DNA from 3 places in the Mycobacterium terrae genome. Region 3 is predicted to be linked to each of the others. Evidence: predicted binding sites of a transcription regulator. Region 3 holds the regulator's gene; each other region holds the start of a gene.

Region 1 (10,065 bases), 2.1 Mb from region 3:
TCCGGCAAGTCGACGCTGCTGAGCATCCTCGGTCTGCTGGACATGCCGACCAGCGGCGATGTCCTCATCAACGGCCAAAGCGTTTCGCAGCTCTCCCGCCGGCAGTTGGCCGCCGTCCGATGTCAGACCCTCGGCTATGTCTTCCAGGCATTCAACCTTCTGGCGGGTCTGTCGGTCGTGGAGAACGTCATGCTCCCGGGCCTGCTGGCCGGGAAATCCGGGCGCTCCCAGCACGCCCATGCGATGAGCCTGCTGGACCAGGTCGGACTGGCCGCCAAATCCAAACGGGTGCCCTCTGAATTGTCCGGCGGCGAACAACAACGCGTGGCCGTTGCGCGAGCACTTTTCATGAAACCCGATGTCATTCTCGCCGATGAACCGACCGGCAATCTGGACACGCTTAATGGCCACCGGGTTATCGACGCCCTGTATAACCTTAATGCGGCGGGGCAGACAATTGTTCTGGTGACGCACGATCGGAAAATAGCCGACGACGCTCCTCGGCTTGTTTCCCTACTCGACGGTGAAATCGAAACCGACAGTGGAATAGTCCACGCGCCCAACAATGTGACATGGCTCGCGGAACATTAGCCGCGACTTTCGGCCTCCTGCGGATTATCAATTTCCGGGCCGTTCGTAAACACGCCTTCCGGGCCGCACTGGCAGCTTTCTCGCTCGGCGGCGGCGTCGCGGTCGTCGTGGCCGTCATGATCGAGGTCACCAGCGTCTCCAAGGCCGTCGACGATGTCGGCTACCAGATCGCCGGACCGGCTCCGTTGCGCGTGGTCGGTGCGGCAACCCGGGGCGGGATCAGCCCGGCGGTGGTCGACGACGCCCGCTCGGTGCCCGGAGTGGCGGCCGTGGTGCCGGTCATCCGCGGCGTGACGATGATCCGCGACGGTGGCGACAGTGGCAAGGAGAGCTTCGGGCTGGGCCTCGGGGTGGACTGCTCGGCGCAGTGGATCGTCGACCCCAAGGTCTGCCAGACCGGGCAGCAGGAACCCCCGCCGGCGATCTCGAGTTCCCTGGGCGACTCCCTGGACCCCTCGGCGACCCTGGTCACCGACGTCGGGCAGCTGTCGATGGACAAGTTCCAGCGGGTAGCCGACCTCGACAACGTCAACAACGGCCTGGTGGTGGTGCTCCCGCTGAGCATGGCCAAAGTGCAGTTCGCCCGCGGCGATCGGGTGGACATGGTGTACGTGACCCTGGCCAAGAACGCCGACGCCACCGAGGTTCAGCAGCGGCTGAAGACCACGCTCGGCCCGACCTACAGCGTGCAGCCCCGCAGTGAACCGGCGCGCGGCTACAACGTCAACGACGTGCTGTTGCCCCTGCTGGGCATCTTCGCGCTGATCTCGATCGGGGTCGGGGTCATCCTGATCACCCAGATCACCCGCCTCTCGGTCGAGGAACGCCGTCGCGAGATCGCGATCGCCTCCGCGCTGGGGGCATCACCGGCCTCGATCATGACCGGGTTCCTCAGCGAGGCCGCCCTGCTGGGCGCGGCGGGATCGGCGATGGGCGTGCTGACCGGCATCATCATCTCCGAACCGATCGTGGCCAGCGCGAGCGAGCTGACCGAACGCTTCGTCGGCGTCACCGTCCCGGTGGTGCTCAGACCGGTGATCCTGGTGGTCGGTGTCCTGGCCGGCATCGTGTTGGCGGTTCTGGCCGCCGTCGGCCCCGCCCTCTCGGCGTCCAACACCCCGATCGCGGCCGAGCTGTCCGGACGGGCGGCCCAGGAACAGACCACCCAGCGCAAGATCTGGTTCAAGGCGCTGCTGCTGCTGGCGATCGGGTTGTCCGGGGTGATCGCGGCCCGATTGGCCACGGTGTCCGGCGCGCTGGTGTCCTGGCAGGCCGCCATCGCCGACGCCGGCGCCGTGGTCGCGATCATCGGGCTGCTGCTGGCCACCGCGTACCTCAGTGCCCAGGCCATCACCAGCCTGCGGACGACGCCGAGCAAGTCACGCGGGGCGACGCTGACCATCGCCCTCAACGCGCTGCGCTCGGACCGCTCGCGCACCGCGGCGATCTCGGGCGCCATCGCGGTGCCCGTGGTGGTCGCGATCCTGCTTTCCGGCTTCCTGGTGGCGATTCACATCGGCGCGACCCGGGTCGCCGAATCGCAGTCCGACGGGCGCATTGCCATCACCACGACACGCTTCGCCGATTACGGGCCCATTGACGCCCGATTCGCCCCGCAGACGGTCAACAAACTCAACTCGGTGGCCGGCGTGGAAAAAATCGAGCGCATGGCTGAAATCGAGATCAGCCTCAAAGACGGGTCGCTGGCGCATATTCAGGCGCAGGACCGACCGACATTCCCGTTCGGATTACTCGCCGGGCAATCGCCGGAGGCGAGCCAGAAAGCCAATCAACTCGTCATCGGCAGCGTGCTTGCCCGAGAGAAAAATCTCCACATCGGTGACACTCTGGTATTTGGAAGTGGACTCGATGCGCAGGCCATGAGTATCGGCACGATTGTCGCCACGCCCGAATACGGCGGCCGCCGGATCTACATGCCGTACTCGATCGCCGAGCAGATCTACGGTCCGCAGCCCGCCGGCCTGATCTTCGCCACCCCGGCGTCGGGGTTCACCACCGAGCAGGTCATCGACAACATCGGGTCCGTCAAGTTCGACCAGCCGGTGAGCGCAGTGGACACCGCCGGCTACGCCTCGGAGATCGCGACCTCGATCGGCCGGTACCTCACGCCGCTGAACACCCTCAAGTACGGCCTGCTCGCCATCGCGTTCGTGTCGGTGCTGTCGACGCTGTTGCTGGTCGGCATCCGCCGTAAGCGCGAGGTGGCGCTGATCCAGGCGCTGGGCGCCACCCGGTTCCGGGTCTTCAGCATCACCACGGTGGAGGCCGTCGTCGCCGGTGCCGCCGGTGGGCTGTTCGGCGCGGTGCTGTCGATCGCCATCTCCGAAGCGGTTCGGCGAGCGGCCGTCGTCAACGTCGGCTTGATCACCCCGCTGGTGTTCCCCTGGTCCGACGCGCTGATGTATGCGGTGCTGGCCACCGTCGCCGCGGTCTTCGCGGCCATCATTCCCGCGTGGAAGTCCACCCGCTCCACCCCGGCGACCGAGCTTCGCGACGAGTGAAGGATGCAATGACCGCGACCGCCTCCACCGTGCCGGGTTTCACCGGTGACGCCATCTACCCCGACGATGCCCGCTACGAGGCGGTGCGTCAGGTCTTCAACGGCATGATCGACAAACGGCCGCGGGCGGTGCTGCAGTGCCGCACGCGCGAGGACATCGTCGCCGCGGTGCGCTATGCCGTGGACGCCGGTGCCGAGATCGCGGTGCGCGGCGGCGGACACAGCGTCGCCGGTCACTCGACCACCGACGGCGGCGTCGTCATCGACCTGACGCAGATGCGCGGGGTACGCGTCGACGCGCAGGCGCGGATCGCCTACGTCGACGCCGGCGCCACCTGGGGCGATGTCGACCCGGCCACCAGCAGGTACGGCCTGGCCTGCCCCGGCGGGGTGGTGTCGACGACGGGTGTCGGCGGCTTCTCGCTCGGTGGCGGCATCGGGTGGCTCTCCCGCGCCTACGGTATGACCTGCGACAACCTCATCGGCGCGGAGCTGGTACTGGCATCCGGCGAGGTGCTGACGGTCAGCGAGACCGAGAACGCCGACGTGCTGTGGGGGCTGCGCGGCGGGGGCGGCAACTTCGGCATCGTCTCGCAATTCGTGCTGCGGTTGCATCCGGTCGACGGGGTGGTGGCCGGCGTGCAGTCCTACGCCGACACCGACGCCGAGGCGGCGTGCAAGCACTTCCGGGCCCAGATGGACAACGCCCCGGATCACCTGGCGTCCATCCTGGACTTCTCCAGCGACCTCAAGTCCGGTCAGTCGCTGGTCAACATCCTGGGCTGCTCGACGCGAACCGACTCCACCGGGGTCGACGACACCCATGCGCTGCTCAACGTCCGCGGCGCAGCGACCAAACCCGTGCTGGCCCTGCAGCACAAGCTGGAGTACCCGACCTGGCAGCAGGCCATCGACCAGACGGCGCCGTTCGGCTGGCTGAACTACTGGAAGTCACTGTTCGTCACCGAACTCACCGACGAGGCGATCCGCCGCATCGCCCTGCTCGGCCGATCCCGGCCCTCGGCACAGACCCGGCTGCACCTGATTCGGCTCGGCGGGTACGCCAGCCGGGTGCCGCCGGAGGCCACGGCCGTGGCCACCCGGGAGCACCCGTACATCATCCATCTGATGACGACCTGGACCGACCCGGCCGACACCGCGCGTTGCACGGCGTGGGCCGGTCAGGCCTTCGAGATCCTGCGGCCGCTCGGCCCGGCCGGCGCCTACCTGAATTTCGTCGGAGATGAAGGGCAGGACCGCATCCGGGCGACATTCGGCGACGCCGGCTATCAGCGCCTCGCCGATCTCAAGGCACGTCTGGACCCGGACAACCGGTTCACCCTCAACCACAACATCAAGCCCGCGGGCTGACGTTCGCAGTTCACAGTGTGTCGCCACCATCGACACACGTTTACGCAGCGCAGACTGGGTATTGTGGTCCGCGGGGAAAGGACGCAAGCATGCCGGGCGCGCACGATGATGGGTTGGCCTTTGCCGGCGTCGCGCGGTTAGCGCAGTTGGTGCGGGAGCGCGAGGTGTCCCCGCGCGAACTGGTGACGCTGTACCTGGATCGGATCGCCCGACTTGACCCGGTGCTGAACGCATTTCGCACCGTGCTCGGCGACACGGCGATGGCCGAGGCCGCGCAGGTCGAGCGGCGGCTTGCCGCCGGAGAGGTGCTGCCGCTGGCCGGCGTGCCGATCGCGGTCAAGGACGACACCGATGTGGCGGGTGTTTCGTCGATGTGCGGCACCGGAATCGACGTCGGCCCGGCCAGCACCGACAGCGCCGCGGTGCGCCGGCTGCGCGCCGCCGGCGCGGTGATCATCGGCAAGACTCACCTCTCGGAGTTCGGCGCCTACCCGGTCTGCGAATCGGCCACCTGGGGGGTGACCCGCAACCCGTGGGATCTCTACCGGACCCCGGGTGGATCCAGCGGCGGCTCGGCCGCCGCCGTGGCCTCCGGGATGGTGCCCGGCGCCACTGGCAGCGACAGCGGCGGCTCGGTCCGCATCCCGGCCGCCTGCTGCGGGCTGGTCGGCCTGAAGGGCCAACGCGGACGGATCAGCACCAAGGAGTCGCCCGAACGGGCCTACCGGTTCCACGGACTGAACCACATCGGGCCGCTGGCCCGCAGCGTCGTCGACGCCGCGCTGCTGCACGACGCGATGACCGGCCCCGAACCCGACGACGAGATCCCCTCGCCGCCACCGGCGCCGCCGCTGATGGACGCGCTGCTGGCGCCGACGCGGCGGCTGCGGGTCGCGGTGTCGTTCAAGCCGGTGGTTCCGGTGCCGGTCAGCGACGAGGTGCGTCGCCCGGTGTGCGAGACCGCGGACTTGTTGCGTTCGCTGGGCCACGAGGTCGTCGAGCGTGACCCGGTCTATCCGGTGGTGGGTATCGCCGCGGTGCTCGCGCTGTTCATGAACGGGTTCGCCGACGAGATCGCCCGGCTGCCGGAGACCGAACTGCTGGAACGACGTATGCAGGCCGAGGCACGAACCAGCCGCCTGGTCCCGGACTGGCTGGCCCGGCAGGCGGTGGCCGCCGAGCCCCGGATCACCGCCCGCTCGCAGCGTCCGATCGCCGACTTCGACGTGCTGATGACCCCGGTGCTGGCGATCCCGCCGGTGCGGGTGGGCTACTTCGAGGGTTTCGGCCCGACCCGCGCCATGCTGCGAATGCTGAAGTTCATCCCGTTCACCTTCCCGCAGTGCTACAGCGGCCAGCCGGCGATGTCGGTCCCGACCGGGATCGCCGCCGACGGCGTACCCGAGGCGGTGCACCTGGTGGCACGGGCCAACGACGAGGCGACCCTGATTTCGCTTGCGGCACAGATCGAGTCGGTGCGGCCGTGGGTCCAGCGCCGGCCGCCCACCGAGGCGCTGCTGTCGCAGGTTGGCTGAAAATCGCGCGCTACGTCACCGGGTAGCGCTCGCACAGCCTCCTCAGTGTCGCCTCGATACCCGCGGCATTGGTCTTGGCGGACCGGGTCAGCTCGTAGAACTTCAATTTGAGCGCACCACCGTTGCGGTAGTCGAATGTCTCGGTGACTCTGGTCAGGCTCGGTGCGATCGGCTCGAACTCCCATCGCCAGCGATGGCCTTCCGGGTGGCGCCACTCGACCAACTCGTCCGGCTTGAACGCGGTCACGGTGCTGGTGATGCGGTAGGGCAACCCGAACATCTTCATGTTCGTCGAAAACTTTGACCCGACAGTGATTTCGGCCGGTGCCTTGACGGTATCCCGGACCGTACCCGACCCGTCCAGTTCCCGATGGCGGCGCGGGTCGGCCGCCATCGCGAACAGTTCGGCCGCCGGAGCCGCAACCTCCACCGACCGGCTGACCTGCCGGGGTCCCGCTTCGACAACGGTGACAACCATGGTGTCTTCCTTCCGGTGACGGCCTGTGGATCGACACTATCGGAGGGACCTTCGAGCGACCGCACGCCGATGTTGAACTCGGACTGAGGCGGACCCGAATTCTCACCGGCTCCTTAATCTGGGCGGGTCGGACCCGGGGATTTTCTGTCGGTGTATCGAACTAGTGTTCGATATATGGGTAGGGATGCGCTCGCCGATCGGGACACCATTCTGGGGTGTCTGGATGCGCAGGAAGCGATTAATGCGCAGTTGGCGCAGTGTTCGTTCGATGCGTTGAGCCCCGAGGAACTGGTGGAGGTGCTGGCCCGCCGGGAGGCGTTGGCGTGGCAGGCGCCGGCGATCGATCATCAGATCGTGGCCCGCTTCGTGGCCGAGGGCCATGGCGCGGTGTTGGCGGGGTGCTCGCTGGCCAAGGCCCTCGGTGAGCGGTTGCGGATCAGCGCGGCAGAAGCCCGCCGGCGGATCGCCGAGGCCGCTGACCTGGGACCGCGCACCGCCATGATCGGTCAACCCCTCGAACCGGTGCTGCCCGCTCTGGCTGCCGCGCAGGCAGCCGGGCGGGTCGGCCCCGAGCAGATGGCGATCGCCCGCAAGGCGATGGACAAGATCCCGACCCGGGTGGCTGCTGCAGATCGAGAGCGCGCCGAACGTGATCTGGCAGAGCTGGCGACGCTGTTCGCCCCGGAGACCTTCGGGCGGTTGGCGGCGCATCTGATCGCCGTTCTGGATCAAGATGGCGACGAGCCCGACGACCGCCAACGCCACGCCCACCGCGGGCTGCGGCTGGGGCCGCAACGAGCCGATGGATTGAGCACCCTGTCCGGCAAGATCAGCCCGGAATTGCGGGCGACCCTCGAGCCGGTACTGGCCAAACTGGCCGCCCCGGGGATGTGCAACTCCGCCGACGACCAACCCTGTGTGGCCGGCACCCCCAGCCAGGACCAGATCCAGCACGATCACCGCACCCGCGATCAACGCCAACACGATGCTCTGCTCGCCGCCTTACGCGCCACCCTGGCCTGTGGGGATCTGGGCCAACTCAACGGCCTGCCGGTGACCGTGATCGTCTCGACCACCCTGGCCGAGCTGCAGGCCGCCACCGGTCATACGCCGCCGACCGAATCCCCGGTCACCGGCAAGGCACACACCGCCGGTGGCGGCCTGCTGCCCATGAGTGATCTGCTGCGCATGGCTTCCCACGCCTACCACTACCTGAGCATCTTCGACGGGAAAGGCCGAGCCTTGTGGTTGGGCCGCAGCAAACGCCTCGCCTCAGGAGATCAGCGCATCGTGCTGCACGCACGCGACCGCGGCTGCACCCGCCCAGGATGTACGGTCTCGGGTTATCTGTCCCAGGCCCATCACCTCGAAAACGACTGGGCCACAAACGGGCAGACCGATATCGACGAACTCGCGTTGGCGTGCGCGCCGGACAACCGGATGGCCAGCGAACAGGGCTGGTTGACCAGACTCGACGACACCGGCCGGGTCGAATGGATCCCACCACCCAAACTCGACCACGGCCAACCACGCACCAACCCCTTCCACTTCATCGAAGCCGTCATCGACCACCACCGACGGCCTCTCCCAGACGGCGACGACGACCCTCTCCCGACGTCAGCCGAAGACGACTGGAAACAAGCCGGCTGACAACCGCTATCGCTGAAAGCTCGTCAGATTACCCGTCCAGGTAGCCGTTGCTGCGGTACCACTCGTAGCCGCTGCGCAGCGCGGTGCGGAACGGGGTGAACGGCACGCCCAACTCGTTGTGGGACTTGGCGGGATCGGCGTAGATCTCGGCCAGCGACAGGCGCATCTGGCGGGCGTCGATCGGCAACCGCGGGCCCGCGACGGCACGAGCGACGCTCACGCCGGCCGCAGCTACCGGAATTATCCAGCGCGGCAGCACAATCGAGGGGGCACCCCGGCCAAAGAGTTCATTGGCGGCCGCGAACACCGCACGGAACGGCAGGTTTTCACCGCCCAGGATGTAGCGTTCGCCGACCCGTCCCCGTTCCGCTGCCGCGATGTGGCCGGCCACCACGTCGTCGACCGAGACGAAGTTGGTACCACCCGGAGCGGCGAACCACAGCCGACCGCGCTTCGCTTCGACCAGCATCGCGCTGGCGATGCGGTTGACGTCGCGGGGCCCGATCACCACCGAGGGGTTGACGATCACCGCGGGCAGGCCCGCCGCCACTTCCTTGTGCAGTTCGGTCTCGGCGAGATGCTTGCTGTGCCCGTAGGGGAATCTCCGCGGGCGGATGTTGAACTCGTCGGTCTCCACCAGCAGATGGCCCCGCGTGGGAACACCCAGGGCGGCCAGCGAACTGGTGTAGACGAAGCGCTTCACCCCGGCCCGCCGGGCCGCGGTAGCCATGTCGCGGGTGCCGTCGACATTGGTGCGGTAGAGCCGGGTCTGGGTCCGGTAGCGCCAGTAGTCCGAGATCGCCGCGGTGTGGAATACCCAATCGCAGTCCGCCATCGCCTCGGTCAGCGCGTCGACACCGTCGAGTACGTCACCGACCCGGGTTTCACAGTCCAGGCCGTCGAGCGCGGCCATCGGCGAGGTCGAGCGTCGCAACACCCGAACCTCGATGCCGCGGTCGAGCAAGGCGGCCACCAGGTTCGAGCCGACGAATCCGGTTCCCCCGGTGACGAATGCCCGCACGAGGTCAGAACCGGTAGGTGGCGCAGCCGACCTCGACGCCGGAGCCGACGGCCAGGATCAGCGCGACATCGCCCGGCTTGACCAGCCCGCGCCGCCGAGCGTCGGCGATCTGATAGGGCAGGGTCGAGGTGAACGGGTCACTCGTCCAGCCCTGGGCCTCCAGGTCGACGAACCGCGACCGGTCCACACCGATACGCGCGGCCAGGTCGTCGAGGGCCGCGCCGGGCAGATACGGCGGCAACACCAGCGCGATGTCCTCGGGATCCAGCGTCTCCAGGGTCAGCAGCTGCTTGACCGCCGACGGCAGGCAGCTCAGGTAGATCGCCGACAGGTTCGGGTCGCGGTCCACCCGCAGCCAGGTCCGACCGTCGCGCTCCTGGGTGTGGGTGGCCAGCGCCCCGCGGTACTCCGGGTGGTGTTCGAAGACGAACCGGCCGAAGCCTTCCGGGCCGTTGCTCGGGCTCAGCATGATCGCCGACCCGGTCTCCTGAACTCCCCTGCGCGGGTAGCCGCTCTCGACGGTGTTGTTCTCCACCTCCGAAGCCAGCACCATGGCGTGACCGGTCCGGCCGGCGCCGATCATGCCGGCGGCGATGTGGCAGCCGTTGAGGAAACCGACCGCGCCGTTGAGGATGTCGAACGCGAAGGTCTTGGGGGCATCCGCGGACTCCGGCTCGGCGTTGACCCCGACTTCACCGGCCACCAGGGTGGCGACCGCCGGTTCGGACAGGAAGTCGTCGCGGTAGATGCCGGCGTGGATCATCAGGCCGACCTGCGCGGAGTCCACACCGCTGTCGTCCAGGCAGGCCCTGGCGGCGTCGACCGCGAACGCAATGGAGCTCGGCGGGCCCTGGCCGGCCGGGGCGAGGCCGATGCCCTCGATACGCACCCGCGGGGT
Region 2 (10,065 bases), 790 kb from region 3:
CTGGTCCTCGTAAGGCTGGTATGCCTCAGGCTCGGACGGGTAGTGCTGCGCCGCCTGCCAAGCGGGCTCGGTGAGCGTCGGGCGCTGCGGCGCGACCGGTTCTTCAGCGGCCCGGTGGATCAGCAGGTGCGGCGGTAGGTAGACCTCGGCGGTGATGCCGCGCGCGCCCCGCGACGCCGGGAACAACCGGACCTCGATCCCATGCCGGTGCGCCAGCCGGGAGATCACGAACAGACCCATGTGGCGGGCGTTCTCCGGACTGAACTCACCGCCGGACGCCAGCCGCATGTTGGCCATCCGCAGGTCGGCGTCGGTCATCCCCAAGCCGGCGTCGACCACCTCGACCACCACCCCGCCGTCGTTCTCGAAACCGGCGACCACCCGCACCGGCTCCGTCGGCGGCGAATAGCGCAGGGCGTTGTCGATCAGCTCCGCGAGCAGGTGCACGCCGTCGCCCGCCGCGGCGCCGATCACCGTGACCTCGGGCACCAACACCGTCTGCACCCGGTGATAGCCCTCCACCTCCGAGGCGGCGGCGCTGATCAGCGTCGCCAGGGACACCGGCCGGCCACGCTCATGCGGCACCCGGGCACCCGCCAGCACCAGCAGGTTCGCCCCGTTGCGTCGCATCCGGGCGGCGAGGTGGTCCAGGCGGAACAGGCTCTCCAGGCGGTCCGGGTCGTCCTCGTTGCGCTCCAGCCGGTCGATGAGCGCCAACTGCTGGTCGACCAGGGACCGGTTGCGCCGCGACATCGTCTCGAACATCTCGTTGACCAGGCGCCGAAGCCGGGCCTCGTCACCGGCCAGCAGCAGCGCCTGCGCGTGCAGTTCGTCGACGGCGTGGGCTACCTGACCGACCTCCTCGGTGGTGTAGACCGGCAGCGGCGCGGGTTCGCGTTCGTCGCCGGCGCGCACCCGGGCGATCTCGTGCTCGAGGTCGCCGTGCGCGACCTGCAACGCGCTGTCCCGCAGGGTGCGCAGCGGCCGGACCAGCGAGCGTGCCACCAACCACACCGCCAGCAGCGTGGCGATGATCGCGGCCAGCACCAGCGCGATGTCGCGGATGGCGGCGGCGCGCCGGTCGGCGGCGCGGTCCTCCACCGCCTTGGTCACCGCCCCGGTGTTCTCGGCGATCAGCCGCGCGGCGATCTGGTCGGTGGTGCGGATGGACTCCCGCAGCACCGGGTTGTTGGGCAGCACCTGTTCGGGGTCGGACAGGATCGCCATCCGGGTCACCAGCTGCTGCTGCAGGGTCTTGGCGTCCGGGGAGTCGACGCCGAGTACCTCGCTCATCCCGAACAGCGTCGAGGGCTCGGTGCCGGCCAAGGTCATCATCGAGCTGCGCAGTTCCGGGTCGGGAAGCTCACCGCCCCGGTTGACCAGCAGTTCCTGCATCATCATCTGACCGCGGGCGCCGACGGCGCGGCTCAGGCCCTCGGTCTGCGACCGGATCCGTTCACTGTCCAGACGCACCGACCCGGTGATGGCGTCCTCGGCGGTGAGCAGGATCGGCGCGTAGCCGGTCACCTCATCGCGCAGGCCCACGCCGGTGGTCGACACCAGATCCAGCAGGCCCTGGCCGCGCTCGATCAGGGTGCTCACCCCGGACCGCACATCGGTCGCGACGTCGGTGTGCGACAGCCGCGACTGCAACTCGTACTTGCGGTTCTCGAAGTTCTTCCTGGCGCCCTCGGCGTCGCCGTCGGAGGAGGCGGCCACCAGCGCGTCGCCCAGCGCCGACATGTAATTGGTGATCGCCGGGATCATCTCGGCGCGGTCGGCGACCAGCTGGAGCCGGTTGGCCTCAGAGAGCGCACCGGAGACCCGCAGCCCGCCGAAAACCCCGGCCAGCACCATCGGCAGCAGGGCGATCGCCAGCACCTTCCACCGCACCGGCCAGTTGCCCACCGACCACCGCGACGGGCGTTTCATCACCGCCGCGTCCGGTTGGGCCGCACGGTCGCCGAGTGCCGGGTCCACCCCTTCCGGGTGGTCGAAGAGCGTCACCGCTCGCCGGCCGGCTCACCGACCGCTCGGCTGAAATTCACCGTTTGCGCCTTCATTCATCGGAGCTTCCGGCGCGTCGCACCCGCTGAACCGTCAGCGGTGTGAGACCCGCCTTGATCTGGGCCGTCCTACGTCGGCAATTCGACGAGTATGGCAGTCTGCGCGTGCCATCACCATAGCCTTTACCGAAAAGGCACAGCTCCCGAGATGGTTTCGTGTCTCGGCAGCCCCGGGCCGGGGCACCTGCACCACGCCGTAACCTCAGCTGCGTGTTCCGGGTGATGTTCTATTCGCCGCGCATCCCGCCCAATACCGGCAACGCGATCCGGATGGTGGCGGCCACCGGCGCCGAGCTGCATCTGGTGGAGCCGCTGGGCTTCGACCTGTCCGAACCCAAACTGCGCCGCGCCGGGCTGGACTATCACGACCTGGCGGCGGTCACCGTGCACCCGTCGTTGTCGGCCGCCTGGGCGGCGCTGATGCCGGCCCGGGTGTTCGCCTTCACCTCCCACACCGAAACCTCGTTCGCCGACGTGCGATATCAAGCCGGCGACGTGCTGATGTTCGGTCCCGAGCCCGACGGCCTGGATGCGGCGACCCTGGCCGATCCCCACATCACCGGGCAGGTGCGCATCCCGATGCTGCCCGGCCGGCGCTCGCTGAACCTGTCCAATGCCGCCGCGGTCGCGGCCTACGAGGCCTGGCGCCAGCACGGGTTCGCCGGCGGGGTGTAATAGTCCGCGATCAGTGCGGGATCACCAACTGTCGAAGTGCGCGACCTGCTCGGCCGGCAGCCGCTTGGCCGGCTTGAAGTCGGTGCCCTTGGTGTAGGCGATCGGGAACAACCCACCCTGGCTGTACTGCTCGTAAGGAATGCCGAGCACCTCGGCGGTCTGCTTCTCACCGTCCTCGAGCAGGTGCAGCGTCGTCCAGCACGACCCCAGCCCGCGGTTGCGCAACGCCAGGCAGTAGCTCCACGCGGCCGGGAACAGCGATGCCCAGAACGACGCGCTGATGCCCAGCGGCGCCTTCTCCGGCCGGCCTTCCAGACACGGGATCAGCATCACCGGCGCGTCCTGCAGGTGCTCGGCCAGGTACTTGGCCGAGCCGCTGACGAACTCCATTCGCTCGCCGCGCACGTCACCCTCGCCATAGTCGGGCTTCATCTGGTTCAGATACGGCATGGCGTTGGCGCGGTAGATGTCGGCGATGGCCTGCTTCTTGACCGGGTCGGTGACGAACATCCATTGCCAACCCTGGGCGTTGGAGCCGGTGGGCGCCTGCAGGGCGATCTCGAGGCACTCCATGAGCACCTCACGCGGAACGGGCTTGTCGAAGTCGAGTCGCTTGCGAACCGATCGGGTGGTGGTCAGGACTTCGTCTGCGGACAAGTTGAGTGACATGTGGCGAGACTATCGAAGCTTTACTGTGAATGTCCGCAATGCCTGCCGCGTACTACGGCATCGCCTAAGCCCGAGGCGCGGACGGGTGGTCGTCCAGTCCGTTGAAAAACTCGAGGATGGCCCGCGCACCGGTCTGCGGAATCTCGGCCTGCCAGAAGTGGCTTGCAAACGGCAGCAGCTTGACGTCGTCGGGCGAGCCGGGAATATCGTGGGCCAGCCGTACTCCCCAGGAGGGCGGCAAGAAGCAATCCTCCGCGGCCCAGATCACCCGCGCCGGTTTGGTCCAGGACTGCAATGCCGGGACCGCATCGAGCGTCCAGTGCGGCGATTGCGCGATCACATAGCGGATCCAGTCGCGCCGCAGTTGGCCGCCCCGGTCCAAGGCCGCGAACCAGTCCTGGGCCAGCGCGGCGGGAAAACGGCCGCGCACGATGGTCTGCGGCAGACTGTGCCGCTTCAAGATGAACTGCAGGAGCCGTATTCCGGAGAGCAGCGGGATGAGCCGGTGCCGAGCCAGCCAGACCGTGACACTGATCATCGGGACCAGCCAATTGTCGTAGCAGACAACGTCGGTGAAGACGACGGCCTTGACGCGCGCGCCATGGCGCTTCAGGAACTGCTGGCCGTGTGAGCCGCCCTGATCGTGAAAGACCGCGTAGGTTTCGTCGATACCCAGGCCGTCCAGCAGTTGCGACAGCATCGTCGCCTGGCCGGGGCTGGACAGGTCGGCGTCGGCGTTGGGCGCGGATCGCCCCAGGCCGAGCAGGTCCGGCACGATGCAGTCGTAGTGCTCGCCCAGCGTGCCCAACAGCGGTTCCCACAACCGGGAGGAGGTGGGAATCCCGTGAACCAGCAACAGCTTTGGTCCACTGCCGTGGCGCAGGTAGGAGACGCGCCCGCAGTCCAGATCGATGTACTGCCGTTCCAAGGTCCCGACCGCCATGGACGGTGTTTCCGGTTGCATGCGGCGCAGCGGCGCCCTATTCGCTGTCAGCATCTGTCTCCCCCAGGTGTGGCATCCCGGCATCCACTGCTCCGATTGCGTGTGAAGCTCAGCGTGCGGGATCCTGAGCTGAGGGTAATCGATGCCATTTGTCGCGACGGGCCGCCCTCGGGTGTCAGCGGAAGTCCCGGGACCGCGACCCCACCACCAACTCGAGGGCGCCCAGCCGCTCGGCCAGCACAGTGACTGCCCCGCTGGCGTTCTGCACCCGCCCGCGGATCAACAGCGCCGTCGCGGTCTGCGCCAATCGGCGATGCCGCGTCCACACCCCCGGCGTGCACAGCACGTTGACCATCCCGGTCTCGTCCTCGAGATTGACGAACGTCACCCCGCGGGCGGTCGCCGGCCGCTGCCGGTGCGTCACGGCGCCGGCCACCAGCACCCGGGTGCCGTCGGGGACGGCGGTGAGTTGCCCGGCCGGAACGACCCCGACCGCGTCGAGGTCGGCGCGCAGGAACTGGGTCGGGAAGCTGTCCGGAGACACCCCGGTGGCCCACACGTCGGCGGCGGACAGTTCGATCTGGCTCATCCCGGGCAGTGCCGGAGTCTGCCCATCAAATCCGGACACCCCCACCCCGGGCAACCGGTCCGGCCGCTGACCCGCCGCCGCCCCAGCCGCCCACAATGCCTCGCGACGCGCCATGCCGAAGCAGCCGAACGCGCCGGCGGTCGCCAACGCCTCGGCCTGCGGGGCAGAAAGCTGAACCCGCGCAGTCAAATCCAACATCGAAGCGAACGGCCCATGAGCCTCGCGGTCGGCCACCAGCCGCTCGGCGAGGTCGGTACCGATGCCACGGACCGCACCCAACCCGAGCCGGACCTGCGTACCGGCTTCGGCCAGCGTGGCGTGCGCCAGGCTGGCGTTGACGTCGGGGCGGTGCACCACGACCCCGTGCCGGCGGGCGTCGGCGACCAGCGACTGCGGCGAATAGAAGCCCATCGGCTGAGCCCGCAGCAGCGCGGCGCAGAACGCCGCCGGGTGGTGCAGCTTGAACCAGGCCGAGTAGAACACCAGCGACGCGAAGCTCATCGCGTGACTCTCCGGAAACCCGTAGTTGGCGAAGGCTTCCAGCTTTTCGTAGATCCGGTCGGCCACCGCGCCGGTGATGCCGTGACACTCGGCCATGCCGTCGTAGAACCTACTCCGCAGCCGGCGCATCCGCTCCGGGGACCGCTTGGAGCCCATCGCGCGCCGCAGCTGGTCGGCTTCGGCCGCGGTGAATCCGGCGCAGTCCACCGCCAGCGTCATCAACTGCTCCTGGAACAACGGAATTCCCAGGGTTTTTCGCAGTGCCCGCTCCATGCTCGGATGCTCGTAGGTCACCGGGTCGATGCCGTTGCGACGGCGAATGTAGGGATGCACCGACCCGCCCTGGATCGGCCCAGGGCGGATCAGCGCCACTTCCACCACCAGGTCGTAGAACACCCGTGGGCGCAGCCGCGGCAGAGTGGCCATCTGCGCGCGCGACTCCACCTGGAACACCCCGACCGAGTCGGCGCGGGCCAGCATCTCATACACCGCCGGCTCGGACAGATCGATTGCGGCCAGGTCCACCTCGATACCCTTATGCTCGGCCACCAGGTCGATCGCGTAGTGCAGCGCGGAGAGCATGCCCAGCCCCAGCAGATCGAATTTCACCAGACCGATTGCCGCACAGTCGTCTTTGTCCCACTGCAGCACACTGCGGCCGGGCATCCGCGCCCATTCCACCGGGCACACATCGGCGATCGGGCGGTCACAGATCACCATGCCGCCGGAGTGGATACCCAGATGCCTTGGCAGGTCGGCGATCTGGGTGGCCAAGTCGATCACCTGCCCGGGGATGCCTTCGATATCAGCGTCGTCGGCATGATTCAATGCACCCCACCGGCCCAGCTGCTTGCTCCAGGCGTCCTGCTGGCCCGGCGAGTAGCCCAGCGCGCGGGCCATGTCCCGCACAGCGCTGCGACCCCGGTAGGTGATGACATTGGCGACCTGGGCGGCGTGGTCGCGGCCGTATTTGCCGTAGACGTACTGGATCACCTCTTCGCGGCGATCCGACTCGATGTCGATGTCGATGTCGGGCGGCCCGTCTCGGGCCGGGGACAGGAACCGCTCGAACAGCAGCCCGTTGGCCACCGGATCCACCGCGGTGACACCGAGGGCGTAGCAGACCGCGGAGTTGGCCGCCGATCCCCGGCCCTGGCACAGGATGTCGCTTTCCCGACAGAACCGGGTGATGTCGTGCACCACCAGGAAGTAACCCGGAAACCCCAGCTGGGCAATGACTTCCAGCTCACGATCGATCTGAGCATAGGCGCGCGGCGCTCCCCCGGGCGGGCCATAGCGTTCGGCGGCGCCGGCCAGCGTCAGCTGCCGCAGCCAGCTGCCCTCGGTGTGTCCGTCCGGGACGTGAAACGGCGGCAGCTGCGGGGCGATCAGCGACAGCGAAAACGCGCACTGTTCACCGAGTTCGGCCGCCGCCGGCACCGCCGACGGGTGCGTCGCGAACAACCGGGCCATCTCCGCGCCGGAGCGCAGGTGCGCACCGCCGAGCGGAGCCAGCCGGCCGGCGGCGGCATCCAGGGACTGCCGGGCCCGGATCGCCCCCATCGCCATCGCCAGCCGGCCCCGGCCCGGCCCGGCGAAATGTGCTGCGGTGGTGGCCACCACCGAAACCCCGAATCGGGGCGCCAGCGCCGCCAGGGCTGCGTTGCGCTCGTCGTCGCAGGGATCGCCGTGCCGGGTCAGCTCGACACTGACCCGCGCGGCCCCGAACCGGTCCACCAGATCGGCCAGCGCCGCCGCGGCCGCGTCCGGGCCGCCGGTGGCCAGCGCCTGGCGGACATGCCCCTTGCGGCATCCGGTCAGGATGTGCCAGTGCCCGCCGGCCGCCTCGGTCAGCGTGTCCAGATCGAAACGCGGCCTGTCCTTTTCGCCGGCCAGGTGTGCGGCGGCGATCTGCCGTGACAACCGCCGGTAGCCCTCCGGGCCGCGGGCCAGCACCAGCAGGTGCGGGCCGGGCGGGTCCGGGTCGTCGGTGCGGGCCTTGAAAGTCCCGGCACAGGGAGAAGAACCCAGCGACAGCTCGGCGCCGAAGACGGTGGCTATCTGGTGTCCCGCGGCGGCCAGCTCGGCGGCCGCTTCGGCGAACCGCACCACCCCGTACAAACCGTTGTGGTCGGTCAGCGCGATCGCCCGCAGGCCCAGCCGGGCGGCCTCGGCGACCAGCTCCTGCGGCGTGCTGGCCCCGTCCAGGAAGCTGTAGGCGGAGTGCGCGTGCAACTCGGCATAAGGCGTGAAAGACCCCGTCGGGCCAGCCGGCCGGGGCCGCTCCGGCCGCGGCGCCGACCCGCGATCGGCCGACACACCGGCCGGCTGATCGGTGTGACGAGGCTTACCATTGAGCACTCGCTCCATTTCCGCCCAGCTCGGCGGCCCACTGCCCCAGCTCACCCCCACCACGATATCGAACGTGTGTGCGATTCGCGCCCCCTTGAGTGTTGAAAAGAACTTTGATGCACTAATCTGTGTCAGATTCCGGCACCACCCGAAAGGCAATTCTTGATGTTCGGCGTTGTCAGGCGCGCGTGGTTACCGCTGCTCATCGTGTTGGTTCTCATGGTCGGGGGGTTCGTCGTGAATCGCATTCGCGGCTATTTCGGCGGTGATGACAGCGGCAACAGCGCGGCCCCGTTCGAGGACACCAAGCCGTTTCACCCCAAAGTCGTGGTCTATGACATCTTCAGTCCGGACGGGACCTACGCCGACATCAACTATCTCGACCTGGAAGCTCTTCCGCAGCGGGTCGACGGCGCCGCCCTGCCGTGGTCACTGACGCTGTCGACCACCAATCCGGCGGTGAGCCCCAACATCGTCGCGCAGGGTGACGGCAGCACCATCGGCTGTCGGGTCACCATCGACGGCGAGCTCAAAGACGAACGAATCTCCAGCAGCCCCGTGAGCGCCCAGACCTTCTGCATTGTGAAATCAGGATGAGCAAACACCTCAGCGACGACGCCCCCACCGACACGCTGCCGGCGGCGCAGCCGCCCCACCGCGGCGCCATAGCGACATGGATCCGCCGGCTGGCGGTACCGCTCATCCTGGCCTGGTTGGCGATCACCGTGTTGGTGAACGTGATCGTGCCGCAACTCGACGAGGTCGGGGCGATGCGCGCGGTGTCGATGGCCCCCAAAGACGCCCCCTCGATGATCGCGATGATGCGCATCGGCAAGGTCTTCGACGAGTTCAAGTCGGACAGCTCGGCGATGGTGGTGCTCGAAGGCGACGAGCCGCTCGGCGACGACGCGCACGCCTACTACGACGAGCTGGTCACCAAGATGGAGGCCGACACCGAGCACGTCGAGCACATCCAGGACTTCTGGAGTGACCCGCTGACCGCGGCGGGGTCGCAGAGCCCGGACGGCAAGGCCGCCTACGTGCAGGTGTACCTGGCCGGCAACATGGGCGAGACCCTGGCCAACGACTCGGTCAAGTCCGTCCAGAAGATCATCGCCGACACCCCGGCACCGCCCGGCGTACACGCCTACGTCACCGGCGGGGCCGCCCTCAACGCCGACCAGCACATCGCCGGCGACAAGAGCCTGAAGGTCATCACCTCGCTGACGTTCGTGGTGATCATCGTGATGCTGCTGAATTTCTACCGGTCGATCGGCACCGTGCTGCTGGTGCTGGGCATGGTGGTGTTCGAGCTGGCCGCGGCCCGCGGCGTGGTGGCCGTGCTCGGCTTCTACAACATCATCGGCCTATCGACGTTCGCGGTGAACCTGTTGGTGACGCTGGCCATCGCCGCCTCGACGGACTACGCGATCTTCCTGCTCGGCCGCTATCAGGAAGCGCGGTCGCTCGGCGAGGACAAGGAGTCGGCCTTCCACACCATGTATCACGGCACCGCGCACGTGATCCTGGGCTCGGGGCTGACCATTGCCGGTGCGACCTTCTGCCTGTCATTCACCCGATTGCCCTACTTCAAGTCGCTGGGTGTCCCACTGGCCATCGGCATGGTGGTGGTGACGTTGGCGGCCCTGACCTTCGGTGCCGCGGTGGTGGCGGTGGCCAGCCGCTTCGGAATGCTCGAGCCCAAGCGGACGATGCGGATCCGCGCCTGGCGGCGGCTGGGCGCGATGATCGTGCGCTGGCCGGGGCCGGTGCTGGTGGCCACCACCGCGGTCTGCCTGGTCGGGCTGCTCACCCTGCCGGGGTATGAGACCAACTACAACGACCGCGAGTACATGCCGGACTACGTACCGGCCAACATCGGCTACGCCGCCGCCGACCGGCACTTCTCCCAGGCCCGGATGAACCCGGAGCTGTTGATGATCGAAACCGATCACGACCTGCGCAACCCGGCCGACTTCCTGGTCATCAACCGGATCGCCAAGCGAGTATTCGAGGTATCGGGTGTCGGACGGGTGCAGACCATCACCCGGCCGCTGGGCACGCCGATCGAACACACCACGATCCCGTTCGCGATGAGCATGCAGGGCACCACCCAGCAGCTGAACATGAAGTACCAGCTCGACAGCATGAAACGCATGCTGAAAATGGGTGAGGACATGCAGGTCTCCGTCGACAGCATGAAGGCGATGCTCGAGGTGACCCGCGAGATGTCGGCGACCACCCACAGCATGGCCCAGAAGATGCACATC
Region 3 (10,065 bases):
GCACGTACCGGTGGAGAACCTGCTCGGCCAGGAGGGTATGGGCTTCATCTACCTCATGCAGAACCTGCCGCAGGAACGGATCTCGATCGCGATCATGGCCGCCGCGGCGATGGAATCCACGCTCGAGCAGACGCTCACCTACACCAAGGAGCGCAAGGCGTTCGGTAAGCCGATCGGCAGCTTCCAGAACAGCCGGTTCCTGCTTGCCGAGCTGGCCACCGAGGCCACCGTGGTGCGGATGATGGTCGACGAGTTCATCCGGCTGCACCTGGACAAGCAGCTGACGGCGGAGCAGGCCGCGATGGCCAAGTGGTACAGCACCGAGAAGCAGGTCCACCTGATCGACCGCTGCCTGCAGCTGCACGGCGGCTACGGCTACATGCGCGAATACCCCATCGCCCGGGCCTACCTGGATGCCCGGGTGCAGACGATCTACGGCGGCACCACCGAGATCATGAAGGAGATCATCGGACGCGGTCTGGGCGTTTGATCCTCGACATCGGAGTGCTGAGCTGCGCATTCAGCGACATCCGGCGCGCGGTGACGGCTCCTGGGTTGGGCATCGATTCGGCATCGGCTGGGTATCTGTTTCCGCAATTTCGATGACTTCGCTTCGCATTACGGGTCGATTGCGGGAAAGTTTATGCCGGAATCATTTGCGTCGATAGCGGTGCCTGGGAGGGCTGGTGGCTAGTCGGAAAGATTGGTTCGGCAAGACGGCGGTGCGCATGGCGCTCTGCCTCGCGGCGACGGTCACCGTGCTTTTGTCGGTACAGACCGCGGCGGCGACGCCGGACAGCGACGCCCATGACGCCATCACCGCGGCATGGCAGGCAGCCGGTGGCGATGGTTCACCGCTGGGCCCACCCAAGGGCGACGTGCATCCGGCCGGCCCCGGTTTCGCCCAGGACTTCACCGGTGGGACGATGTATTTCACCCCGGAAACCGGCGCCAGGGCGCTCTTCGGCGCCATCCTCGACAAGTACGAGTCGATGGGCGGGCCGGCGACCAGCGACCTCGGATTCCCCAACATCGACGAGGTGCCGGGGCTGGTCCCGGGTAGCCGGGTCGCGATCTTCTCCGGCCCCGACAACCCGGTGATCTTCTGGACACCTGAGCACGGCGCCCACGTGGTGCGCGGCCCGATCAACGCCGGCTGGGACAGATTGGGCAGCTCCACCGGCCCGCTCGGGGTGCCGGTCGAGGACGAGAACTACGACGGCGCGGTGGTGACCCAGAAGTTCAGCGCCGGCGCCTTGTCCTTCGACGGTGCGACCAGGACGTTCACCACGGTGCCGCCGGAGCTGGCGGCCCAGCTGGCCGATCTGCAGGTCCAGCTCGACCCGACGGCGGCCATCGACCAGGCCTGGCGCGGGGCCGGTGGCCCCTCGGGTTCCCTCGGGGCCAAACAGGGCGACGAGTACGTGGTCGGCAGCGACGGGGTGGGCCAGGATTTCGCCGGCGGCAAGGTCTACTTCTCGCCGGCCACCGGCGCCAATGCGATCGAAGGCGACGTGCTGGCCAAGTACGAGTCGCTCGGCGGTCCGGCCGGCAGCGATCTGGGTTTCCCGATCACCAGTACGGCCGATGGTTCCATTGCCGGGAGCAAGTTCAATTCCTTTGCCGCCGATGACGACCCGGTGATCTTCTCCAGCCCGGACAATGGCACCTTCGTGGTGCGCAGCGCGATGAAGGCCGCCTGGGACAAGCTCGACGGCGCGTCCGGAGAGTTGGGCGCCCCGGTGGGTGACCAGACTGTCGACGGGGACGTGGTCTCGCAGAAGTTCACCGGCGGAACGGTCTCCTGGAACCAGGCCACCAACACCTTCAGCACCGAACCGGCGAATCTGGCGCAGGCGTTGTCGGGCCTACAGATTCCTGGGATGAATCTGCCGAACGGCAGCTCGGTCACCTCGACCGGAGTCGAGAAGGAGACGCACTGGAACTGGTTGTGGGTGCTCATCCCGGTCGCGGTGCTCGCGGTGCTGGGAGCGCTGGCGGGCGCGGCGATGTGGTGGCAGCGGCGCCGGCCGGCCCCGGTGGCCGGGCACGCGCCGGTCCCCATGCCCGACACGGTTGGTGACGACTACGACGACGATGACGAGCAGTGGGCCCACCACGACCAGCTCGACCATGAGGGCACGGTCCGACTGCCGAGTCGTTACGGCGGCTCGGCGTTCGGCGCGGGGCCCGAGGCGGAGTCGCCGGGCCAGTCGCTTCCGGACGCGCCCTGGCTGCACTACGGCGAGCCCGACGACCGCCTGCAGGACGAACCCGAACCCGACGACGAGGACGACGCGGACACCGCGCCGACCCGGGTGGTGACCGAGGAGGATCTGGGTACCGGTCGACACGCGGTGGGCCACGGGGCTTCCGGCGCGGAATCACGCGCTTTCGGTGCCGGGACGCAGTCGCGCACGGTCGGCGCCGGCCAGCGCGGCTTCGGCGCCGAGGAGTCGATCCACCCGGTGATGCACCTGCCGCTGGACGACCCCTACCAGCAGCCGGACGGCTACCCGATCAAGGCGAACATCGGCTCAGGGCTGTACTACACGCCGCAGAACGCCCTCTACGACGACACGCTCGCCGAGATCTGGTTCGCCACCGAGGATGCGGCCCGGCTCAACGGATTCACCAAGGCCGGCTGATCACCACAGCGGCAGCGTGTTTCGTTCGCTGTCCGGGCGCGGCCCGAAGATCCGTCGCTGATCTTCGGTGATGGCGACGTCGTCGATGCTGGACTCGCGCCGGCTCATCCGGCCGTCGTCGGCGTACTCCCACAGCTCGTTGCCGTAGCTGCGCCACCACTGGCCTTCGGCGTCGCGGCTTTCGTACTGGTAGCGCACCGCGATCCGATTGCCCTGATAGCACCACAGCTCCTTGCGCAGTGCGTAGTCGCGTTCACGTGCCCATTTGCGTCGCAGGAACTCCACGATCTCGGTGCGCCCGGTGATGTACTCATCGCGGTTACGCCAGACCGAGTCGTCGGTGTAGGCCAGTGCCACCCGATCGGGATCCCGGGTGTTCCAGGCGTCCTCGGCGGCTTGAACCTTGCGTCGTGCGGAGTCTTCATCGAAGGGCGGGCATGGTGGAAATTCGGACATTCTGACCTCCCTCGTCACGGAGCCAACCGCGCCAGGGCCTCGGCGGCCGGGACGATGTCGTTGATGCGGTGGATGGTCTCGCCGGCGTAGAGCGCGGCCCGCTCCACGGTGGCCGGATCCATTCCGGCCAGGGGCAGCGCCGGGGTGTAGAGGGGTATCGCGGGCCGCTGCATGGCCAGTAGCGTGCCCTGGGCGCCCACCGGCAGCAGCCGACCCAGCGGCGCCGTGATCCGGTTCAGTGCGCGCACCGGCGGCGGACCGAGTTCGTTACGGGCACACCAGCGTTCGGTGAGTGCGTTCGGGATCACCCGGTGTGCCAGCGGCCAGCCCATCCCGAACAACATGGTGCGGACGGTCCGCTGCGCCTCCAGCACCTTGCGCTTGTAGGCGGGGTGCGCGCCCGACTCCTCGGTGAGCAGAAAGCGGGTCCCGGCAACCGCCCCCTCGGCTCCCGCGGCCAGCAGTGCCCGGACGTCGTGGGCGGCGGCGACCCCGCCGGCGGCCAGCACCGGTGCTCCGCCCGCGGCCTCGAGCACCTCCGGCAGCGTCACCTTCAGCGGCCGGTCGGCCACCAGGTGGCCGCCGGCCTCGACGCCCTGCGCCACCAGTCCGTCGGCGCCGGCAGCCAGCGCCCGGCGGGTCTGCTCGGCGTCACCGGCGGTGCACAGCACCGGGATTCGCGCGGCCCGCAGCGCCCCGATCCAGCGTGTGGGAGCGCCGTCATGGAAGACCACCAGGGCGGCACCGGCCGCGATGCAGGCGTCGATGTGGGCGCGGCGGACGAACGGCACCAGCAGATTGGCGGCTACCGGCCGGCCGCCGGCCAGCGTCACGGCGCGACGCAGGTCCGCGGCGAAGCGCTGTGGATCGCTCAGCCCGACGGTGCCCAGCCCGCCGGCCGCCGAGACCGCACCGGCCAATTCGGCCCCGGCCACGCCGCCGCCCATCCCGGCTTGAATGACCGGCGTGCTCAGTCCAAGCGATTCCAGCAGACTCATCGATGCCGCCCTCCGTGTCGACGTGCCCGAACGGTGACGCAGCAGCGCCGCTCGCACGGGGTCAGGGCGGCCCGTTGCGGGGATTCGCCGGTGCCCTCCAACATGCCCTGGATCAGGTTCAGGTTGAGCCCGCACACCGCCTCGGTGTATTGGCGGGCCAGCCGCTCAAACGGGCAGTTGCGCAGCTCGATGTCCCCGGCCGCGTTGACCGCCGGCTCGTAGCCGAATTCCTCGAGCGTGCTCACGAGGCCGTGCCGGACCGGGATCTCCCGGCCGGCCCGGCGGGCTGCCGCCGAGATCGCCGAGCGCACGGTGCCGGCGTCATCGGCGACCATGGCGCTGACCAGCAGGTCGGCCAGCAGACGATAGTTGCGTGGTGGCACGCTCACCGAAAGTTCGTCCCGGGTGCGCGCGTACCGTTTGGCGGGGCGCCCGGCGCCGGGCCCAGAGCGCCCGGCGGGCCGGGCGTAACTCACCGACAAGATCCCTGCCTCGGCCAGTTTGTCGAGGTGGTAGGCCGCCAGGGTACGGCTGATGCCCGCGGCGCTCGCGGCGTCCTCGCGGGCCACCGGATCGTCGCACGAGGCGATGTACTGGTAGAGCCGTTGCCGTACCGGATCGTCCAAAGAGCTCAACCCGGTCAACGGATTCCGGCCGTCGCGCGGCGGGGTGCTCATCGCCTCAATGTAACACCAAAACATATTGACAAATAGGGCCGGATGCCGCCAATCTGAACGCAACACCGAGAAGTCGATGGGGGAGATTGAGATGTCGGTAGCCGCCTACGCGGACCTGCGGGTGGTCGATCGGCCGGTCCCGAACCTGGACGCCGCCGAGCAGGCCGCCGCGGCATTTCTGCATGCGCTGGGCATCTCCACCGCCGACGAGGGACTTCAGAACACGCCGCGCCGGGTGGCGCGCGCCTATGCAGAGATGTTCACCCCGAAGCCGTTCGAGGCCACCACTTTTCCCAACGACGAGGGCTACGATGAGCTGGTGCTGGTCCGCGACATCCCGCTCCGGACGGTCTGCGAGCACCATCTGTTGCCGTTCACCGGAACCGCCTGTGTCGGTTACCTGCCCGGCGATCGCATCCTGGGCCTGTCGAAGCTGGCCCGGGTCGTCGACTACTTCGCCAGCCGGCCGCAGGTGCAGGAACGCCTCACCAAGCAGGTGGCGGATTGGCTCACCGATCACCTGCAGCCGCGTGCCGTCGGGGTGGTGATCCGCGCCGAGCACACCTGCATGACATTGCGCGGTGTTCACGCCACCGGGTCGACCACCGTGACCTCGACCCTGCTGGGCACGCTGCGAACCGATGCGCGCTCGCGGCAGGAGTTCTTCTCCCTCATCGGTATCGGCGGCACCGGGTAGCGCCCGAGCCGTCCGTCAGATCTTGCGGATGACGGTCACGACCTTGCCCAGCACGACCGCGTCGTTACCGGGAATGGGGTCGAAAACGGGGTTGTGCGGCATCAGCCAGACCTGGCCCCCGGCCCGTTTGAAGGTCTTGACGGTGGCCTCACCATCGATCATCGCGGCGACGATGTCGCCGTTGTCGGCGACGTTCTGCTGGCGCACCACCACCCAGTCGCCATCGCAGATCGCGGCGTCGACCATCGACTCACCTACGACCTTGAGCAGGAACAGCTCGCCTTCGCCCACCAGTTCGCGGGGGAGCGGGAAGATATCCTCGACCGCTTCCTCGGCCAGGATCGGCCCACCGGCCGCAATCCGACCCAGCACCGGGACGAAGGTGGGTTCGGGCAGCGCATCGGATCCGGCGAACTCGGTCCGCGGGGCCGCGTGCGAGGCCACGGTCGCATCCTCCGGGCCGCGGACGTCGACGGCGCGGGGCCGGTTGGGGTCACGACGCAGATAGCCCTTGCGCTCCAGTGTGCGCAACTGGTGGGCGACCGAGGAAGTCGAGGTCAGCCCCACGGCGTCGCCGATCTCCCGGATGCTCGGCGGATACCCGCGCTCGTTCACCGAGGCGCGGATGACGTCCAGGATGGTGCGCTGCCGTGCGGTCAGCGGGGAATCCGATGCCGGTGCCGGGGCGGTCTTGCTGCTGTCGCTCATAGAGGCGAATGTAGCCCCAATCCTGCCATTAATCAAACATGTGTTCGAGGTGTGTCGCGCGGGCGTTCGAAGTGTCACCGCCTTGTCGGTGGGGGTCGCTAATGTTTTCGACAACGAATCGATCACATGTTCGGACATCGAACATACAATCGATTAGTATTCGAACAGTCGAGCGAACAGGGTCGCCGACGCCGAGTGAGGGAGAACCGCACATGATGCTCATCGACACGATCGCGCCGACGTTCGACCAGGCCGGGGCCGACCGCTCCCGGACACGTCGCGGTCCCGGTACGTCGGGGCGCGCGTGCGCGGTGCACACCCGCCCGGCGCGGCTGGTGCGGACCCGTCCGGGCGGCGCGCCGCTTCGGCATCGGGGCAGCGCAGTGCTGATGTCGCGCACCGCGCACCGGCCGCAGCCCGTCAAGCCCATCACTCCGGCGACCACGGTCGTGCTGGCGCTGATCGCCGCGGGGATCACGGTCTGGCTCGGTCTGGTCGCCCAGTTCGGTGCGGCGAGGGCCGGCGGCGGCGCCCCCGCGGTGCCCGAGCAGCTCGGCGTGGTGCGGGTGCAGAGCGGCGAGAACCTGCAGCACCTGGCGGCCCGGGTCGCGCCCGACGCCCCGACCGCCCAGGTCGTCGACCGGATCCGCGAACTCAACAGCCTGGAATCGGTGGCCCTGGACGCCGGTCAGCCGCTGATCGCGCCGATCGGCTGACCGTCGATGTCCGGTCGGCCGCGGCCTGCGACTACTACGGCGCGCCGCCCGGCTCCGGCGCAGGTACGCTCTCAGTTGTCCCAGCGGTCCGGGTTGCCTCGGCGATTGCAGGTGTCCGGCTCGCCGCACGGCGAAGGAGCGGCCATGCATTGCCCGTTTTGTCGCCATCCAGACTCCCGGGTGGTGGACTCCCGCGAAACCGATGAAGGACAGGCCATTCGGCGCCGTCGCTCCTGCCCGGAATGCGGCCGCCGCTTCTCCACCGTGGAGACCGCGGTGCTGGCTGTGGTGAAACGCAGCGGCGTCACCGAGCCGTTCAGCCGGGAGAAGGTTATCAGCGGGGTGCGCCGGGCCTGTCAGGGCCGCGATGTCGACGATGATGCGCTCAACCTGCTGGCCCAGCAGGTGGAAGACGCGGTGCGGGCGGCGGGCTCACCGGAGATCCCCAGCCACGAGGTGGGTTTGGCGATTCTCGGGCCGCTGCGCGAACTCGACGAAGTGGCCTACCTGCGATTCGCCTCGGTGTATCGCTCATTCTCGTCGGCGGCCGACTTCGAGCGGGAGATCGAGGCGCTGCGCGAGCACCGCGAGGTGCCCAGCACCGGTTGAGGGTCGCGGCGCCGTGCTGCGCACTACGCTGGCCCCATGGCACCCGACCTGCATCCGAATCTTGTGGAGCTGGCACCGCTGTTGGGCACCTGGTCCGGCCGGGGCTCCGGGGTGTATCCCACGATCGCGTCGTTCGAATACCTCGAAGAGGTGGTGTTCTCCCACGTCGGCAAACCGTTTCTGGTGTACGGCCAGAAGACCAAGTCGGCCGCCGACGGGCTGCCGCTGCACGCCGAGTCCGGGTACCTGCGGGTGCCGCAACTCGGCCGGATCGAGTGGGTGCTGGCCCATCCGAGCGGTATCACCGAGATCGAGGTGGGCAGCTACCAGGTGACCGCCGGCGGTATCGAACTCGAGATGTCCGCGCCGACGATCGGCCTGGCACCTACGGCCAAAAAGGTGACAGCACTGCGCCGCCACTACCGCCTCGACGGCGACGAGTTGTCCTACACGCTGGACATGGGTGCGGTCGGGCAGGCGGCGCAGAACCATCTCACCGCCGCGCTGCGGCGAGCGGGGTAGTCCCGCCCGTCACACCGTGCCGTCGTCGTCCCGGTCCTTCTTCGCCTCCTGGGCCAGGAACCGTTCGAACTCAGCACCGAGTTCGTCGGCGCTGGGCAGATCCTCGTCGCGCGCCAGCAACGAGCGGTTCTCCTGGGCGGCGACGAAGGCGTCGTACTGGCGTTCCAGCGCCGCCACCACCTGGGCCACCTCGGCGCTCGCCTCGACCTGTTCGTCGATCTTGGCCCGGATGTCGGCCGCGGCCTGACCGAGTTCGGCCAGCGGCAACTGTAGGGAGCCGCTCTGGGCCGCCTGCCGCAGCAGCGCCTCGGCAGCCTCCGGATAGTCGGTCTGTGACACGTAGTGCGGCACATGCGCGGTGAACCCGACCACCTCGTGGCCGTGCTGCGCCATCCGGTACTCCAACAGATTGGAGGCGCTGCCGGGAACCTGGACCTCGGCGATCCACGGCGTGAAATCGGTGATCAACTCGCGGTTGTTGGAGTGCGCGGTCAGCGTCACCGGCCGGGTGTGCGGGACCGCCATCGGGATCGTGCCCAACCCGATGGTCCGCCGGACCCCGAGCCGCTCGGCCAACAGTCGAACCGCGGTGATGAACCGCTCCCACTTGAGATCCGGCTCCATACCCGCCAACAACAGGAACGGCGTCCCGGCGGTGTCGCGCAGCGCGTAGAGGCTGAGCTCTGGCTCGGCGTAGTGGGTGAAGTGGTCGGTCTTGAACGTCATCACCGGCCGGCGGGACCGGTAGTCGAGCAGGTCGTCGATGGCGAACGACGCCACCAGCTCACTGTCGAGGGTGGTCTTGAGGTGGCCGGCGGCCAGTCGGATCGCATGGCCGGCGTCGGAGAAACCCTCCAGCGCGTGAATCAGCACCGGGCCCGCGCCGTCCGACGACGTCAGCTGCGGCGCCGGGACCTCCAGCTCGTACATGCCGCTCTGTTCGGCCTGGTAGTGCCGGTTCCGGTCGGGACCGGTGTCCGGGTGGTCGGCCATTGCCTCGCCTCCTCCTTGTGCACATCGCACTGCACTGCCTAGTTTCCACCACGTTGGGCCGCACCGGAAAAACGATGCGCGCATATGTGCGAGAACGCGCAGGTGCGACGGCGGCATTCCCCCGTGGAGTTCCCGTTCGCTCAGCGATGAAATCCCCGGTGTGGCGATACGTGCTGCGCAAAACGCCTCGTGGAGCTCGCATGTTATCCGGCACGTCCGGGCAGTCGGCTCACAGTTGCCGATTCATCCACAAAGCGGCCGGGTACCCGGCGCCGGCGCGCCCCGATGACGGTGGGCATCGTCAACGTTGCTGCCATGACGACGAAGCAACCGGAATTCACCCTGAATCGCCCCGGAGCGCTGATTGCGGCGCTGCCGGCCATCCTCGGCTTCGTGCCGGAGAAATCCTTGATCCTGGTCTCGGTCGACGGCGGCGAGCTGGGATCGGTGCTGCGGGTCGACCTCTCCGAAGAGCTCGCCGGCACCGTCGGCCATCTCGCCGACGTCGCCGCCGCCGCCGCTCCGGCGGCGGCGATCGCGGTGATCGTCGACGCCGACGGGGCGTGCTGTCCGGTCTGCAACGATCAGCATCGCCGGCTGGTCGACACCCTGGCCGCGGAGTTGTCGCGTAACGACATCGTCCTGCTCGGCACGCACCTGGTGGACCGGGTGGCGCTCGGGGGCCGGTGGCACTGCGTCGACGGGTGCGGCGCGGGTGGGCCGGTCGAGGACCCGGAGGCGTCTCCGCTGGCCGCTGCCGCGGTGCTGGAGGGCAGGCGACTCTACCCTCGCCGCGCGGACCTGCAGGCGGTGATCGCCCCCGGTGACGCGGAGCGCACCGCCGCGGTGGCGGCCGTGATCGGTGACTATGCGGCAGATCGGGCGGCCGCCGTGGATACCGAGGGCACGGCGAGGGCCCGCCGCGACGTCGAAGCGGTGTTGGAGGCCGTGGTCGCGCTGGCCGCCGGACAGCGGCCGGCCGATGCGGAGCTGGCACGGCTGGGGTGCTCGCTGACCGACGTACTGGTCCGGGACACCCTG

What was found. Region 3 encodes LexA, which represses DNA repair genes until DNA is damaged. Its sites were predicted from a motif close to CGAACANNTGTTCG; they were not measured.
Region 1: a site for LexA is predicted at 6,653-6,666, ahead of G6N23_RS17765 (HNH endonuclease signature motif containing protein). Genes of this name have one in related genera too.
Region 2: a site for LexA is predicted at 7,864-7,877, ahead of G6N23_RS04275 (error-prone DNA polymerase). Genes of this name have one in related genera too.

The regions. Positions count from the first base shown of each region.
Region 1 covers NZ_AP022564.1:3,737,664-3,747,728, forward strand. Annotated here, with positions in the region: gene G6N23_RS17740 (ABC transporter ATP-binding protein) at 1-591, shown strand, start outside; gene G6N23_RS17745 (FtsX-like permease family protein) at 708-3,113, shown strand; gene G6N23_RS17750 (FAD-binding oxidoreductase) at 3,122-4,483, shown strand; gene G6N23_RS17755 (amidase family protein) at 4,573-6,018, shown strand; gene G6N23_RS17760 (SRPBCC family protein) at 6,029-6,496, opposite strand; gene G6N23_RS17765 (HNH endonuclease signature motif containing protein) at 6,671-8,146, shown strand; gene G6N23_RS17770 (NAD-dependent epimerase/dehydratase family protein) at 8,175-9,167, opposite strand; gene G6N23_RS17775 (non-ribosomal peptide synthetase) at 9,172-10,065, opposite strand, start outside.
Region 2 covers NZ_AP022564.1:877,690-887,754, reverse strand. Annotated here, with positions in the region: gene G6N23_RS04295 (ATP-binding protein) at 1-2,007, opposite strand, end outside; gene G6N23_RS04290 (tRNA (cytidine(34)-2'-O)-methyltransferase) at 2,277-2,741, shown strand; gene G6N23_RS04285 (nitroreductase family protein) at 2,763-3,410, opposite strand; gene G6N23_RS04280 (alpha/beta fold hydrolase) at 3,475-4,353, opposite strand; gene G6N23_RS04275 (error-prone DNA polymerase) at 4,529-7,849, opposite strand; gene G6N23_RS04270 (MmpS family transport accessory protein) at 7,961-8,392, shown strand; gene G6N23_RS04265 (MMPL/RND family transporter) at 8,389-10,065, shown strand, end outside.
Region 3 covers NZ_AP022564.1:1,663,021-1,673,085, forward strand. Annotated here, with positions in the region: gene G6N23_RS08110 (acyl-CoA dehydrogenase family protein) at 1-490, shown strand, start outside; gene G6N23_RS08115 (LGFP repeat-containing protein) at 729-2,648, shown strand; gene G6N23_RS08120 (nuclear transport factor 2 family protein) at 2,649-3,104, opposite strand; gene G6N23_RS08125 (NAD(P)H-dependent flavin oxidoreductase) at 3,119-4,102, opposite strand; gene G6N23_RS08130 (helix-turn-helix transcriptional regulator) at 4,099-4,779, opposite strand; gene folE (GTP cyclohydrolase I FolE) at 4,871-5,476, shown strand; gene lexA (transcriptional repressor LexA) at 5,492-6,184, opposite strand; gene G6N23_RS08145 (LysM peptidoglycan-binding domain-containing protein) at 6,397-6,900, shown strand; gene nrdR (transcriptional regulator NrdR) at 7,045-7,509, shown strand; gene G6N23_RS08155 (peroxynitrite isomerase) at 7,546-8,031, shown strand; gene G6N23_RS08160 (proteasome assembly chaperone family protein) at 8,041-9,024, opposite strand; gene G6N23_RS08165 (DUF4192 domain-containing protein) at 9,340-10,065, shown strand, end outside.